Regions from separate parts of the Bacillus sp. LH1 genome, predicted to be linked through region 2. Evidence: predicted binding sites of a transcription regulator. Region 2 holds the regulator's gene; each other region holds the start of a gene.
What was found. Region 2 encodes Rex, which represses fermentation and respiration genes when NADH is low (regulators of the CRP and FNR family bind a similar motif). Its sites were predicted from a motif close to TTGTGAAATATTTCACAA; they were not measured.
Positions count from the first base shown of each region.

Region 1: a site for Rex is predicted at 1,853-1,870, ahead of hcp (hydroxylamine reductase). Genes of this name have one in related genera too.
Region 3: a site for Rex is predicted at 2,702-2,719, ahead of nirB (NADPH-nitrite reductase large subunit). Genes of this name have one in related genera too.
Region 4: a site for Rex is predicted at 1,840-1,857, ahead of ACX9TM_RS25695 (DUF1641 domain-containing protein). Genes of this name have one in related genera too.

Region 1 covers NZ_CM175007.1:3,360,086-3,364,100, reverse strand. The annotation lists gene ACX9TM_RS17410 (hypothetical protein) at 21-302, shown strand; gene bla2 (BcII family subclass B1 metallo-beta-lactamase) at 459-1,232, shown strand; gene hcp (hydroxylamine reductase) at 1,934-3,220, shown strand; partial or broken gene ACX9TM_RS17395 (RHS repeat domain-containing protein) at 3,216-4,015, shown strand, end outside.
Region 2 covers NZ_CM175007.1:266,195-270,209, reverse strand. The annotation lists gene ACX9TM_RS01555 (CPBP family intramembrane glutamic endopeptidase) at 316-1,065, shown strand; gene ACX9TM_RS01550 (YdiK family protein) at 1,062-1,253, shown strand; gene ACX9TM_RS01545 (redox-sensing transcriptional repressor Rex) at 1,283-1,912, opposite strand; gene ACX9TM_RS01540 (ABC-F family ATP-binding cassette domain-containing protein) at 2,100-4,015, shown strand, end outside.
Region 3 covers NZ_CM175007.1:2,112,959-2,116,973, forward strand. The annotation lists gene nirD (nitrite reductase small subunit NirD) at 1-205, opposite strand, end outside; gene nirB (NADPH-nitrite reductase large subunit) at 221-2,626, opposite strand; gene ric (iron-sulfur cluster repair di-iron protein) at 2,835-3,542, opposite strand; gene ACX9TM_RS11150 (excalibur calcium-binding domain-containing protein) at 3,746-4,015, opposite strand, start outside.
Region 4 covers NZ_CM175007.1:4,947,893-4,951,907, reverse strand. The annotation lists gene ACX9TM_RS25700 (NAD(P)/FAD-dependent oxidoreductase) at 107-1,285, opposite strand; gene ACX9TM_RS25695 (DUF1641 domain-containing protein) at 1,330-1,770, opposite strand; gene ACX9TM_RS25690 (winged helix-turn-helix transcriptional regulator) at 2,203-2,547, opposite strand; gene ACX9TM_RS25685 (MFS transporter) at 2,921-4,015, shown strand, end outside.

The sequences.
Region 1 (4,015 bases), 2.3 Mb from region 2:
TTAGTAAGGGGGGAACATTCATGGAATTCTGGACGGTTATACTGATAGTAGCCTTTGGTTTCATTTATATCGCTGAAAAATTAACTACAATTGAAAAGAAAAATGATGCGCATTTAAAGAGAATTGAAGATAGATTACAATTAATTACGAAAGAAATGGGAATTGTAGAAAGAGAACCTGAAATTAATAAAGAACTACGCCAGCTTGTAGAAGAAGGCAAAAAAGTTACAGCAGTTAAGAGAGTAAGAGAAGCTTTTGGTTTTTCCTTACTAGAAGCGAAGCAATATGTTAATAAATTATAAAAAAGATCATCCATTTGGGTGATCTTTTTTCACTGCACCATGCGTGTATTTACATAAGCGGCGATAATAAAGTGTCCAATTATATGGAACAAACATTTGAGATAAATTGTCTAATATAGGTAATAACTATTTAGCTTGAAAGAAAGGGTTGATAACATGAAAAAGAATACGTTGTTAAAAGTAGGATTATGTGTAGGTTTACTAGGAACAATTCAATTTGTTAGCACAATTTCTTCTGTACAAGCATCACAAAAGGTAGAGAAAACAGTAATAAAAAATGAGACGGGAACCATTTCAATATCTCAGTTAAACAAGAATGTATGGGTTCATACGGAGTTAGGTTATTTTAATGGAGAAGCAGTTCCTTCGAACGGTCTAGTTCTTAATACTGCTAAAGGACTAGTGCTTGTTGATTCTTCTTGGGATAACAAATTAACGAAGGAACTAATAGAAATGGTAGAAAAGAAATTTCAGAAGCGCATAACGGATGTCATTATTACACATGCGCACGCTGATCGAATTGGCGGAATAAAAACGTTGAAAGAAAGAGGAATTAAAGCGCATAGTACAGCATTAACCGCAGAACTAGCAAAGAACAGTGGATATGAAGAGCCGCTTGGAGATTTACAAATAATTACGAGTTTGAAGTTTGGCAATACAAAAGTAGAAACGTTCTATCCAGGGAAAGGACATACAGAAGATAATATTGTTGTTTGGCTGCCACAATATCAAATTTTAGCTGGAGGCTGTTTAGTAAAATCTGCGGAAGCTAAAGATTTAGGAAATGTTGCGGATGCGTATGTAAATGAATGGTCTACATCGATTGAGAATGTGCTGAAGCGATATGGAAATATAAATTCGGTAGTACCTGGTCATGGAGAAGTAGGAGACAAGGGGTTACTTTTACATACATTGGATTTATTAAAATAAGAAATTGTAGAAATACAAAAGAAAGGAGAAATAATTTTCTCCTTTCTTTCTTCTAACTATATTTAAATGCTGAATCTGTCGATTACGTCAGCATATATTACTGAGATTTTAATTCCAAGTATACAAATACTAGTACTGTCATAATTGCAATAACAACGTAAGTAGCATCAAGCATTATAAGTGTTTTTAAAGTTTCAGTCATCGTAATTCACCCCTGTTATAAAAATATAACATGATCTTTTTATTGATTAGATTAGAGATCATAAAGATAAAATGTATATGAAATTTCTTAAGTAGCTTCTATATAAATATATCATATAAATAATGTAAGTAATGTTAAGATAGTGTAAATGTATTGTAAATAAAGAGGTTTACAATGAAGGCTTTAATAAAAAAATGATAGTTCCTTAAAATAAAAAATACGCTATTTTCATATGAGATGAATTGCAATTATTTGTATAAGGGATTCAAAAAAATTTTTTTGTTGTATATATTTCTCTAAATTAATTATTTAGCTATTTAAAAGTATCGAAAGATGTGTGCACACTAATGTATATTTTTTGGATGTCAATAAAAGTATTATGTCAACAATATGAACTGTCACAAATCTTTATATATTATTGTGATTGATATCACATCACTTTTTTTCAATGGGTATTATGCTTAAGGTGTAATGAATGATTGGGAGAGGGTGGGATGATATGTTTTGTTATCAATGTGAACAAACGCCAACAGGCGGATGTAAAGTAATGGGTGTTTGTGGCAAGAATGAAACGATTGCGAGTCTACAAGATACGATTGTGTTTGGGCTAAAAGGAATTGCAGCTTATCGCACACATGCTGCTCAGCTAGGGTATACGGATGGATTTGTAGATGCTACAACACAAGAAGCTTTATATATGACATTAACAAATTCTAATTTTAACGAACAAGAGCATATTGATATGGCTATGAAAGTGGGGAAATCAGCTTTACGGGTGATGGAATTATTAGATGAGGCACATACGAATCATTTTGGTGTGCCAGAACCTGTACAAATTACACAAAATCGTGTAGAAGGTAAAGCAATTGTAGTTACGGGCCATAATTTATTTGCATTAGAAGAACTATTAAAGCAAACAGAAGGAAAAGACATTAATATTTATACGCATTCTGAAATGCTACCAGCACACGGATACCCGCAACTGAAAAAATATAAACATTTAAAAGGAAACATCGGTAAGGCATGGTATGATCAAAGACGCCTTTTTGAAAAATTTACTGGTGCCATATTAGCTACAACGAACTGTGTTATGCCAATTAAAGGATCATACTCTGATCGATTCTTTTCATATGACATTGCAGGTTTAGAGGGTGTACAAAAAATTGAAAATGATGATTTTACACCATTGATTCAAAAAGCACTAGAACTTTCAGAAGTACATATGGAGTCGGATGAACAGTTAGTAACAGGGTTTCATCATAATACAGTATTATCATTAGCTCCGGAAATTATTAATGCAGTAAAAGAGGGGAAGATAAAGCGTTTCTTTGTTATTGCCGGTTGTGATGCACCGGGAAAAGGTGGAGAATATTATCGTGAATTAGCAACGTCACTTCCGTCAGAAACAGTTATTTTAACAACTTCTTGCGGGAAATTCCGCTTTAATGATGTGGATTACGGTGTTGTACCTGGTACCGAGATTCCGCGCTACATCGACTTAGGACAATGTAATAATTCCATTTCTACAGTGAAAATAGCAGCTGCATTAGCTGATGCTTTCCAATGTGAAGTGAATGAATTGCCAGTAAGTATTGTGCTATCATGGTTTGAACAAAAAGCGGTTGCCATTTTACTCGGGCTATTTAGTCTTGGAATTCAAGATATTCGCATCGGTCCAAAGGCTCCTGAATTTATTTCACCTGGCGTGCTTGATGTATTACAAGAAACATTTGGTTTAAAACTAATTACAAATGCAGCAGAAGACATGGCTATGATGTTATCGTAACGGAAAAGATTCATTTACATTTGAACGTGATCAAAATGGACAAGTTACGAAAGTGAAAGACCATGTCAATGGTGTAGAACGAACAAAAACATACGATAAGGCTGACCGCGTTACAAGTGCAACAGATAGCCGAGGCGGAAAAATTGACTGGGCATATCACGACAAAGCAAACAGTAAGACAGAGAAATTAAAAGAACAAACAGTAACACAAGGTGGATACACAAATAAAGTATCGTATGACTACAACACGCTAGATCAAAACATTCGTGTAACAGACGGTTCTCAAACGTATCGATTTGATTATGATGATCAAGGAAACGTTCGTACGTATACAGCTGGTAATGGTTCAGGTTCGACGTTTAACTATGACCACGCGAACAAAATTAAAGACCTAGTAGTAGGTACATCCAACAGTATTCTTCTTTCTGAACGATATGAATATGATCAAGCGGGTAACCGTACGAAGATTAAACATGAAGGTGCGGGCGGAAAAGTAACAGAAACAAACTTTGTATATGACCCGATTAACCAATTATTAAATGAAGCACTACCAAACGGAACAAGTAAATCTTACACATATGATGGATTTGGAAACCGTACGAGTGTGAAAGTTGTAGAGAATGGAAAAGAAACAAAATCTATAGCGGCAACATTTAATGACGGAAATCAGCTTGTGAAATTCGGAAACGAATCGTTAACGTATGATGCGAATGGAAATCGTACATCTGACGGGAAGTACAAGTATACATGGAACGAAGATGACCAGATTGTAGCGATTACAAAACAAGGTGAGAG
Region 2 (4,015 bases):
ATAATAATAAATAATCTCAATTTCTTTTGCAAGTAAAAAAATCATAATTTTTTCGCAAATCACTATATAAACTTTCTATATACAATACTGCCTTTACTATATGAATCGTTGTTTCCACTGCTCGTATGTTACAATATGAAAGGACACCCTAAGTTGTTTTCGCTACACATACAACTTTCTCCTGTCTTCTATTATAATTTCAAATAAGGATTTACGAAAAAAACATAATTCAAGAGGTTTATATCGTAGGTAGCATATTTACATGTTATCCTAACTTATCTCATACACTATAGTTAGAAAGGATGGTTAAACCATTTGAAGAAACAATACTGGTGGATTATCGTTACATACATTTTAATGCAGTTATCTGGCGTTGTTGGATTACCACTTCTCCTAAAAACAGGACTCTATGATAATAGAGGATTTACCATTGAGGAAAAAGGACAAATCATAACAGGACACTGGGCAATTATTAGCTTCTTTGTTGCATTATGTATCGTACTTTGGTTACTTAGAACAGATATTCGTGACAGGCATTTAGATGCAATGCGCTCTTCTGTTCCAGCTACTATTGGATGGATTTTTATCGGGTTCTTCTTAGCTTTCTTTTCACAAATAGTTGCCGGTATGATCGAGATGCAGCTGCTAGGAATTAAACAAGGTTCAGAAAATACAATGAAACTTATGGAAATTGCAAGAACGACACCTTGGTTCCTTATTGTTGTTTCTATAATTGGACCTATCTTAGAAGAAATCGTATTTAGAAAAATTCTATTCGGCACGCTTTATAAGAAGTTTAACTTCTTTATCGCAGCTATCATTAGTTCGCTTGTATTCGCAGCAATTCATTTTGATTTTACTCACTTATTGGTATACACTGCTATGGGGCTCGTATTCGCCTTCTTATATGTGAAGACGAAACGTATTATCGTTCCGATTGCAGCTCATGTTGCGATGAATACATTAGTCGCTATTGGGCAAATTTTTATGAGCAATGAACAAATTCAAGAAATGATTAAAGAAGCTGAAAAAATGCAAGGCTTTATCGGAGGATTTTTTGTATGAGAAACTCACCATTGTTCATGGCTGCACTATACTTCCTTCTTGGATGTATCTTTACACGCTTCGCCATTACGAACGTGACAGATACAATCTGGAATATGTGGACAATACTATTTGCAGTTATGGCAACAATTGATTTTAATTTGGCACTTCGCCTTATATTAGTTAAATTCACAAAGAAGAAACAATAATAAAACGCAGAGGTCGCTTCCTCTGCGTTTTATTGTGGATAGTTTTTCAAAAAGTAAACTAATGTTTGTAACTCTACAGCTAAGTCAATATGATGAATTCTAATATTCTCTGATACGTTTAATCGCGCTGGTGTGAAATTCAAAATACCGTGCACGCTTGTTTCAGCTAATCTATCTGCTACAGCTTGTGCTACTGTAGCCGGTACTGTTAATATTGCCACTTGTATATCATTTGATAATCTCTCTTCTAATTCATCTAAATGATATACAGGAATGCCCCCGATTTCTGTTCCAACTTTCTCTTCACTAACATCAAATGCCATTTCAATTTTTGTATTATTGTTTTTCGTGAAATTATAATGTAAGAAAGCGGTCCCTAAATTACCTACTCCAATAAGTGCTACACGTGTTATATCATCTTGATCAAGTGTTTCGCGGAAAAATGATAATAAATAATTTACGTTATATCCATATCCCTTTTTCCCTAACGCTCCAAAATACGAAAAATCTCTTCGTATTGTTGCGGAATCTACTTTTACTGCCTCACTCAATTCGGCCGATGAAACACGCTGCTTACCAGAAAGAGATAAGTTTTGGATAAATCGATAGTATAGAGGCAATCTTTTAGCAGTGGCTTGTGGAATCTTTTGCTGATCCATATGACCTCTCCTCTCTTCCTATCTTTATTCATATACTTTAATCAAATACAGAAGTTTAGCACTCATTAAATTCCTTGTATAATAAAGAGAAGAAGTATTCTCTCTTTATTTTAAACTATACACTATTTTTAGTATGATTGAGAAATATAAACATGGCAAAGTTAAGAAATTATTTGAGGTGAAAACATTGATTTTATTACAAGTAAACGCGCTTTCGAAATTATACGGTGCAGAAACGATTCTTGCAAACATAAAATTGGAAGTACAAACAAAAGATCGTATCGCATTAGTTGGAAGGAATGGAGCAGGAAAATCTACATTATTAAAAATTATCGCTGGTGAATTATCTCATGATGGTGGCGAAATTATAAAACCGAAAGATGTCTCAATCGGATATTTAGCTCAAAATACTGGACTAGAAACGTCTTTAACAATTTGGGATGAAATGCTAACCGTCTTTACCCACTTACAGCAAATGGAGACAAAACTTCGAAGGCTTGAGCAAGAAATGGGAAAAGAAGAAAACTTTTCAAACGAAGCTACATATGAAAGATTGTTAGCTGATTATGACCAACTACAACTCAATTATAAAGATCAAGGTGGATATCAATATGAAGCGGATATTCGCTCCATTTTAAGCGGCCTTGGCTTCCCAGTTGAAACGCACCAGACGACGATCTCTACTTTAAGCGGCGGGCAAAAAACAAGATTAGCTCTCGGGAAATTATTATTAACAAAACCAGACTTACTTATTTTGGACGAGCCTACAAACCATTTAGACATCGAAACATTAACATGGCTTGAGCAATATTTGCAAGGTTATCCTGGCGCAATATTAATCGTCTCACATGACCGTTATTTCTTAGACAAACTCGTTACACAAGTATATGAAATTTCGAATAAAGAAAGCAGACGATTTGTTGGTAACTACAGTAAATATTTAGACTTAAAATCAGCATTATATGAGCAAGAAATGAAACGTTACGAAAAACAACAAGATGAAATCGCAAAACTTGAGGACTTCGTTCAAAAGAATATAGCTCGCGCTTCTACAACGAAACGTGCTCAAAGTCGCCGTAAACAACTAGACAGAATGGAATTATTAACGAGACCATTAGGGGATTCTAAGTCAGCATCATTCCACTTCGATATTGAAAAACAAAGTGGAAATGATGTTTTACAAGTAAATGATGCAACCATCGGCTATGATGGAAACCCTATAATTGAACATGTAACTATGCGCTTAACTCGCGGAGATAGTGTTGCTTTAGTTGGTCCAAACGGAATTGGGAAATCCACATTGTTAAAATCCATTGTGAATAAGTTACCACTATTAAATGGTGATGTTTCTTTCGGATCAAATGTATCTGTTGGTTATTATGATCAAGAACAAGCAAACTTAACATCTTCTAAACGGGTTTTAAATGAACTATGGGATGAATATCCACTGCAACCGGAAAAAGAAATCCGTACTATACTTGGGAATTTTTTATTCACAGGAGATGATGTACTGAAACCAGTATCTTCCCTTAGTGGTGGACAAAAAGCTCGATTAGCTCTTGCAAAACTTATGATGCAAAAGTCAAATTTGTTAATTCTAGATGAGCCTACGAACCACCTTGATTTAAATAGTAAAGAGATTTTGGAGAATGCTTTAATTGATTACCCAGGGACTCTTCTATTCGTCTCACATGACCGCTACTTTATTAACCGTGTAACAACAACTGTGGTTGAGTTATCAACAGAAGGTGCACAGGAATATTTAGGGGATTACGATTACTACGTTGAAAAGAAAAATGAAATGATTGAACGTGCAGAACTTGAACAGCAAGAAAGTGACGTTCCTGTTCAAAAGGTGATTGCACAAGAGAAATTAAATTATTTAGAAGAAAAAGAGCGTAAAAAACTAGAGCGTCAACGCACTAGAAAAATTGAAGAGCTAGAACAAAGTATAGTGGAATTAGAAGAAGAAATTGCTACGTTAGAAGATCAACTTTGCTTACCAGAAATATATGCAGATTATGAAAAAGCTAGTGAAATTACAACTAAAAAGCAAACGCTACAAGAACAACTTGAAACTTGTATGGCAGAATGGGAAGAGCT
Region 3 (4,015 bases), 1.8 Mb from region 2:
GTGGACAAAAGACGAATTCTCCAGACACAATCCCTTCTGCTAACGGTCCGTTTTTATGAGGACAACGATTTTCTACAGCTCGAATATCGCCATTTGAAAGGCGGAATAGGGCGATAGACATACCTTTCATTTGCACTTCTTTACCGATTTGAATAGCAAGATCTTCCGCACGCATAACTTTTATTTTTTCTTTCGTGTGTATCATTTAGATCACAGCTCCTTATTTCACAGTTTCTACTTCATACATCGCTTTTAATGATTTCGTTTCTAGTGCTTGTCCCCATGCTTCCGTATATGTTCTACGAGCTGTTTGGAAACGTTCATTTAACGTAGTAACCATACTTGCATCTTGTAGTATTTCTTTTATGTGATCGAAGCCTAAACGTTCTGTCCAGTAGGCGGTACGCTCTCCGTAAATACCAGTTTCACGATAATATTGCATGTAAGCTGCAGCGATGCGAAGGACATCATCTTCAGTAGGGACAATCATTACAAAATCAGCTTCACGTACTTCTGTACCACCATTTCCACCAATATAAAGTTGGTATCCATTTTCGACACAAACAACGCCAAAATCTTTCGTCAGTACTTCCGCACAGTTACGCGGACAGCCCGTTACACCCATCTTCATTTTATGAGGTGTATCTACCATTTCTAATGATTGTTCAAGGAGCATACCAAGTCCTAATGAATCTTTCGTACCGAAACGGCAGAAGCGAGAACCAACACATGATTTTACATTACGAAGCGATTTTGAATATGCATATCCAGAAGTCATATTTAAGTCAGCCCATACGTTAGGTAAATCTTGTTTCTTGACACCGTATAAGCCAATTCGGCTTGCACCGGTAATTTTCACAAGTGGAACATCATACTTCTTCGCAACTTCAGCAATTTTCATTAAATCATCAGCTGTTGTAACGCCTCCGTACATACGTGGAATAACAGAGAATGTACCATCGTGCTGGATGTTACCATTCATTCTTTCATTAACGAAACGGGACGATTTATCATCTTCATATTCTTCTGGAATCGCCATACGTAAATAGTAGTTTAAAGCAGGGCGGCATTTCGAACAGCCGTCTTCATGTGCAAAACCAAGAACATTTCGTACTTCTTTTGGAGATTTTAAGCCTTTCTCGTGAATGGCTGCTACGACTTCATCACGGGATAAAGGTGTACATCCACACATACCGGCAGATTGCGCTGAGGCATCAAAAGCATCTCCAAGTGTATGAGATAAAACTTGTTCCACAAGTGGACGACATTTACCACAAGAACCTGCGGCTTTCGTACAGCCTTTAACTTCTTCAAAAGTCGTTAACTCTTGTTCTAAAATGGCGTGAACGATTGAACCTTTCGTAACACCATTACATCCACAAATCGTGTCATCCGCACTCATTGTAGCAACGTCAAATTCACTTTCTTCACCAGCTTTGTGAAGAAGGGAAGCTGGTGTATATTCTTGTATATCTTCTTCCTTCTTTAACATGCTAAAGAGACGTGTACCGTCAGCTGTGTCACCATATAAAACGATACCGACGACTTTATTATCACGAATTAATACTTTTTTATAGGAACGTTTACATTCATCAAAGATTGATATTGCTTTCGTTTGATCATCTTCATAAATTTGACCAGCAGAGAATAAATCACAACCTGCAACTTTTAATTGCGTACCGACGATACTGCCCGAATATCCATCAGTTTGTAAATTTGTTATATGTTTTGCTAGTATCGCACCTTGTTCATAAAGAGGAGCAACAAGTCCATATGCGATACCGTCATGCTCTGCACATTCTCCAACTGCATAAATGGACTCATCATTTGTTAGCATATAGTCATTGACTACAATACCGCGATTTACAATTAAACCGGCATCTTTTGCTATTTGCGTATTTGGGCGTATTCCGACAGCCATTACGATTAAATCACAATCTACAACTTCACCATCTTCAAATTGAATGCCCTCAACATGGTCTGTACCAAGAATTTTTACAGTTTTCTTTTCCATTAGAAATTTCATGCCTTGCGCTTCTAAATCTTCGCGCAGAAGAGAAGCTGCTTTCGTATCTAGTTGTTGCTCCATTAAGTTTGGCATTAAATGAACAACATGTAGGTCCATCCCTAAGTCAATAAGACCTCTTGCGGCTTCTAAACCAAGTAACCCACCACCAATGACAACAGCCTTTTTCTTTTCATTAGCGGTATCAATCATAAATTGTGTATCTTCAATTGTTCGAAATCCTGTTACACCAGGGAGAGTGGAACCTTCTACAGGCAAAATAAAAGCACTAGAACCTGTTGCGATAATGAGTTTGTCATATGTAAGAGTACGATTCTTTTCTGTAATAATAATTTTTTCTTCTCGGTTAATACTTTGAACTTTTTCATTTGTATACAAAGTTATTTCGTTTTCTTCATACCAACTGTATTCATTTATAATGATATCTTGCATATTTATTTTGCCTTGTAAAACATGAGAGAGCATAATACGGTTGTAGTTTGGATGAGGTTCATCTCCAAAAATAGTAATCTCATATGAATCACTATCATGTTTTAATATTTCTTCCATACAGCGTATGCCAGCCATACCATTTCCGATCATAACTAAACGTTTTTTCATTTTCGTTTCCCCTTTTTCTGTGAAATGTTGAACAAAGGATTATGTTTTTATTATAGAAAATCAAAAAAGGAAGAGATGTGATGTTTATCACATTTTTATAATGATTCACAAATTGTTAAAATTCGGATTTATTTGAGAGGGATGTGTATAGTCTTTACCAAATGAAAGAGCAGGACATAAGTATGTATACTCATGTCCTGCTCTTTATTTATGCTCTCGTAATGGCACGTGGAAATAAAATATTATTTTCTAAATGAATGTGCTCAAATAAATCAGACTCTAGCGCTTCAAGACGTTGGTAAACAAGTCGATAAGTACCGCAAGCTCCTTCTGGAGGAGTAAAGTCATTTGTAACTTTACGAAGTTCTTTAATAATGTTGCCTGCGTGGTTATGTTCATTTTCCAACTCATCTACTATTTTACGTAATTTCACATAGTTTTCGTCAATTGGATTTTGTTCAAATTCTAAAATTAATGGGAAATCTTCTGTTTCTTCTTTAATTAAATGCTGTTCTAATTCCATCTTTAATTCGTGAAATAGCTTATGAATTTGAGCTAAGTGAGGCTGACTTGCTCCGTGGACGCGTAATACTTTCGTCACATACGGACTTAACTGTGGTAATTCTTCATTTAAATAGCGATGATGCTTATTTATAACATAATCAATCAATTCACGATAAGAAGCATTTTTCCAATCAATTTCAGATTCATTTAATCGTTTCGTATTATGATAAAGCGTATTTAATTCTGTAAGTACTTCTGTTGCTGATAAATTTCTTTCATGAATTGCATCAATAAGTGGTTTATTACCACCACAACAAAAGTCTATTCTATATGATTTAAAAAGATTACTAGCTTTTGGAAATTGTGTAACAATCTCACCGACAATAGAAGTTTCAGTAAATGTATGTTCCATATGAATGCCTCCATAAAGTTTGAATGTAATATCTAAATTAAGAATAGCAATAAATGAAAAACAATGTGGTGATTGAAATCACTTATAATGTGTCAATTTTAAGGATAATCAAATGAGTTTTATAAAAGGAAGAGGGAGAGGGAATTCGTCATAATAGTTTCTGATAATAAAAAAGAAGCTTACTAGAAGCTTCTTTTTTACTACTATTTTTCACATGCAACTCCATCGCCATCACGATCAAGATGTGAGTCATAACCTGGTTGTCCTTTATATAGAGGAGCTTTCCCGGCAGCTCTAACTGCGGCACAATTTTTGTAATATGCACTACTAGTATTTCCTGAAGCAGGTTGTGTTTGAGCTTGCTGTGCTTTTTGCTCTTCTTGTTGCTTACGAGCTTGTTCATCAGCCTGACGTTTTTGCTCTTCTTGTTGCTTACGAGCTTGCTCATCAGCTAGGCGTTTTTGCTCTTCTTG
Region 4 (4,015 bases), 690 kb from region 2:
TTCATCCCTGCATTCACTGTATTTTAAGGTGGAGGTTTTACTGCCCGTTAATGCGGGATAAAAATAGCCCGAACCATGCAGGGCATGATTCGGGCTTATATTCAGATTAGTAAGCTAAGCTGAATAGACCTTTAATGTGTGATAAGTAACGAACGTTACTTGCTTCTTTCATTAATGATGCTGGTAAGCCTTTAAGTGGAGTATTGCTTGCTCCAATTGTAGCAACCGCATCTTTACGTCCTAGACTAGCAAGTGTTCCAGAGTTTACAGGTGCGAACTCTTCGAATGCTTTGCCTTCTAGTGCTGCGTATAAGTTGTATCCAATTAACTCACCCATTTGCCAAGCAATTTGTGCAGTTGGTGGGTATGGACGTCCGTCTGGAGCGAAGACAACAGCGCTGTCTCCAGCAACGAATACGTCTTTGTGAGAAGTAGATTGTAGGTATGCATCAACTGTTGCACGTCCACGGTTAACTTCAAGACCTGATTCACCGATTAATGGGTTACCTTGTACGCCGCCCGTCCAAACGAATGTGTTAGCAACAAGTTTTTGACCGTCTTTTAAGTCGATTTCGTTGCCAGCAACGTTTGTTACAGGAAGACCAGTTAAGAATGTAACGCCGCGCGCTTCTAGGCTAGTAGTTGCACGTTCGATTAAGTGGTCTGGTAATACTGGAAGGATTTTTGGACCTGCTTCAACAAGAAGAAGTTTCACTTCTTTTGGATTTACGCCGTGGCTTTTTGCAAGTTTAGGCATAATGTCAGCAAGCTCACCAACTAGCTCAACGCCAGTTAATCCGCCACCACCGATTACGATTGTAGCATCAGCTTCGTTTTTCGTTTTCGCGTATTCACGAATACGGTCTTCAACGTGTTTGTAGATTTTGTTTGCATCAGCAGCAGATTTTAATACCATGCTGTTTTCTTCTAGTCCTGGAATACCGAAGTAAGCAGTTTTACTTCCTAAAGCAACTACAAGTGCATCGTAAGATAAAGTAGTGCCGCCAGCTAGTTTGATTTCTTTGCTATCAACTGAGAATGACTCAACTGTTGCGATTTTAAGATCGATATCTTTACCTTTGAAAAGCTTTGTAAGTGGCATTGCAACTGCTTGCTCAGACACGTTACCAGCTGCAAGGCGGTGTAGTTCAGTGATGATTTGGTGCGTTGGGTATTGGTTAATCACTGTAACTTGTGCTTCTGATTTACTGTAATATTTACGTACGTTTAAAGCGGCAAGAAGACCGCCATAACCAGCGCCTAAGATGACAATTTGTTTTGACATAGTATGATATCCCCCGTCTTTACTAATTGTTGTTATAAGTTAACTTATTTATTGTTACGTTCTGCACTAATTTGAAGATATGCGTTCACAAAGCGGAACATTTTTTGTGCTTGTGGATCTTTTAATAATTTTAATAGACCGAACAGGCCGATAACTTCGTTGCTTTCGTCAGCACGATCTTTCGCTTCGATTGCAGTAGCAGCCATGCTTTTCACTGTATCTTTTACAGGTTCTACAAGCTCTGTGATTGCACCAACAGTGTCGCTTTTTAATACTTCATCAGTAGCAACAGTTTGAGCGAAGTCATAAGACTTAGTTAAAATGTTAACAAGCTCAGTTAATTTTGGAAGCTGTTCTACTAGTGTTGTTAATGATTCTTGTACCTCAGGTTTTAACAACTGATCAAGTACATCAAGTTGTCCTTGGCTAGCAGAAATTTGTACAGTTTCTTGTTCTGGCTTTGTTTGAGTCATAGTTTCTGGCATCTCCAATTCTCCTTTACGATAGCAATACTCTTATTTTTTATAAGTAAGATAGTAAACGGTTACGAAACTTTATACAAAGTTTCACAAAACACAATAAAATGCCTTTAAATTTATGACAGCAAGTAAGCTGACATAAATCTAAAACCATAACGTCTTACTTATTATTTATGAACTGTCCGATACATGGCTTGTCCGCATAATGGAAAAGCTCCGTTACCGGAAAGTGTATATAATATATATCCTATATTATATACTATATACACCTATGTTAACATAAAAATGATTCCTAATTATTTGATATTGAGTGTATAACGTAGTGCTGACAAGGTATGAAAGCGTATAAAATATTTTGTTCCAGTTAGAAATGTACATATATATAAAGAAAAAAAGGAAAAAATGAACCAATTCATGTTCGTTTTTTCCTTTTTCCTATTATTCACCTTCTGCAATTAGCATCGATGTGTTACCTTCTTTTTCAAGATGGCATTCGCCCCAAGAACAAAGAGAATCAAGAATGGATTCTAAAGACCAACCGTAGTCGGTAAGAGAATATTCTACTTTCGGTGGGACTTGGTTGTATACTTTTCTTTGAATGACGCCGTCGTCTTCTAATTCACGTAATTGCTGTGTTAACATTTTTTGTGTAATACCAGGCATGGAACGTTTTAGTTCACTCGTTCTCTTTGTACCTTTCGTTAAGTGACAAAGGATAACAACCTTCCATTTTCCGCCGATAACTTCTAAAGTCGCCTCTACAGGAATATTGTATTTCTTCATATGAAATCCTCCCTTTGTAAGTAAAATAAGTTAAATCATACAAATGTTACTTTTTAGTACCTATAGCACTTTAAAGTACGTACTTTTTATTATGTTAAATATGTTTCATAATAGCACATGTAAGAGGCAAATGAGTAGTACGGTACCAAAAAGTGACTATGTTACTTTTTAGTGCCTATCGTACTTTAAAGTGCGTTCTTCAAAAAAGGAATGAAACCATTCATAATAGCATTTGTAAGTATGAAATATATTTTTTAGAAGATAAAAGGGCCTTTTTATCATACTATTATGATTGGATTTCTTGTAATAAGGAGGAATTCAATTGAGTTCATATACAGTACCATCTTCGGAAGCTCAGACGAGCCGAAGAAGTATGTTTGCTTTATTAGCGCTAGCAATTAGTGCGTTTGGGATTGGTACGACCGAGTTTATTAGTGTCGGTTTACTACCATCTATTTCAAAAGATTTAAATGTTTCGGTTACAACAGCCGGTTTAACGGTTTCCTTATATGCGTTAGGAGCGGCGGTAGGAGCTCCTGTTTTAACAGCGTTAACGGCTAGTATGTCGCGAAAGACATTATTAATGTGGATTATGGTTATTTTCATTATTGGTAATGGCATTGCGGCGGTAGCAACAAGCTTCACTGTATTAATTATTGCAAGAATTGTATCTGCGTTTGCACATGGTGTGTTTATGTCAATTGGATCTACAATTGCAGCTGCAATCGTACCAGAGAATAAACGTGCTAGCGCAATTGCGATTATGTTTACTGGATTAACAGTTGCGACTATTACTGGTGTGCCAATTGGAACATTTATCGGTCAACAATTTGGCTGGAGAGCGTCATTTATGGCGATTGTTGTAATTGGAATTATTGCTTTCATCGCAAACAGTATACTCGTCCCATCTAATTTAAAAAATGGTGTACCTGTATCGTTTCGTGATCAATTTAAATTAATTAAAAATGGAAGACTATTACTTGTTTTCATTATTACTGCACTTGGATACGGCGGTACATTCGTAACATTTACGTATTTATCTCCGTTATTACAAGAAGTAACAGGATTTGAAGCAAGTACTGTTACTATCATTTTATTAGTGTATGGAATCGCAATTGCGATAGGGAATATGGTCGGCGGAAAATTATCGAATCATAATCCGATTCGAGCGCTATTTTACATGTTCTTGATTCAAGCGATTATATTATTTGTTTTAACATTTACAGCGCCATTTAAAGTAGCTGGATTAATCACAATTATTTTCATGGGACTATTCGCATTTATGAATGTTCCGGGGCTACAAGTATATGTAGTTATATTGGCAGAGCGCTTTGTTCCGAGTGCGGTTGATGTTGCTTCAGCAATTAATATTGCCGCATTTAACGGAGGGATCGCTTTAGGTTCTTATATAGGTGGCCTTGTAACGAATTCATTAGGATTAATCCATACTGCTTGGGTAGGTGGCCTT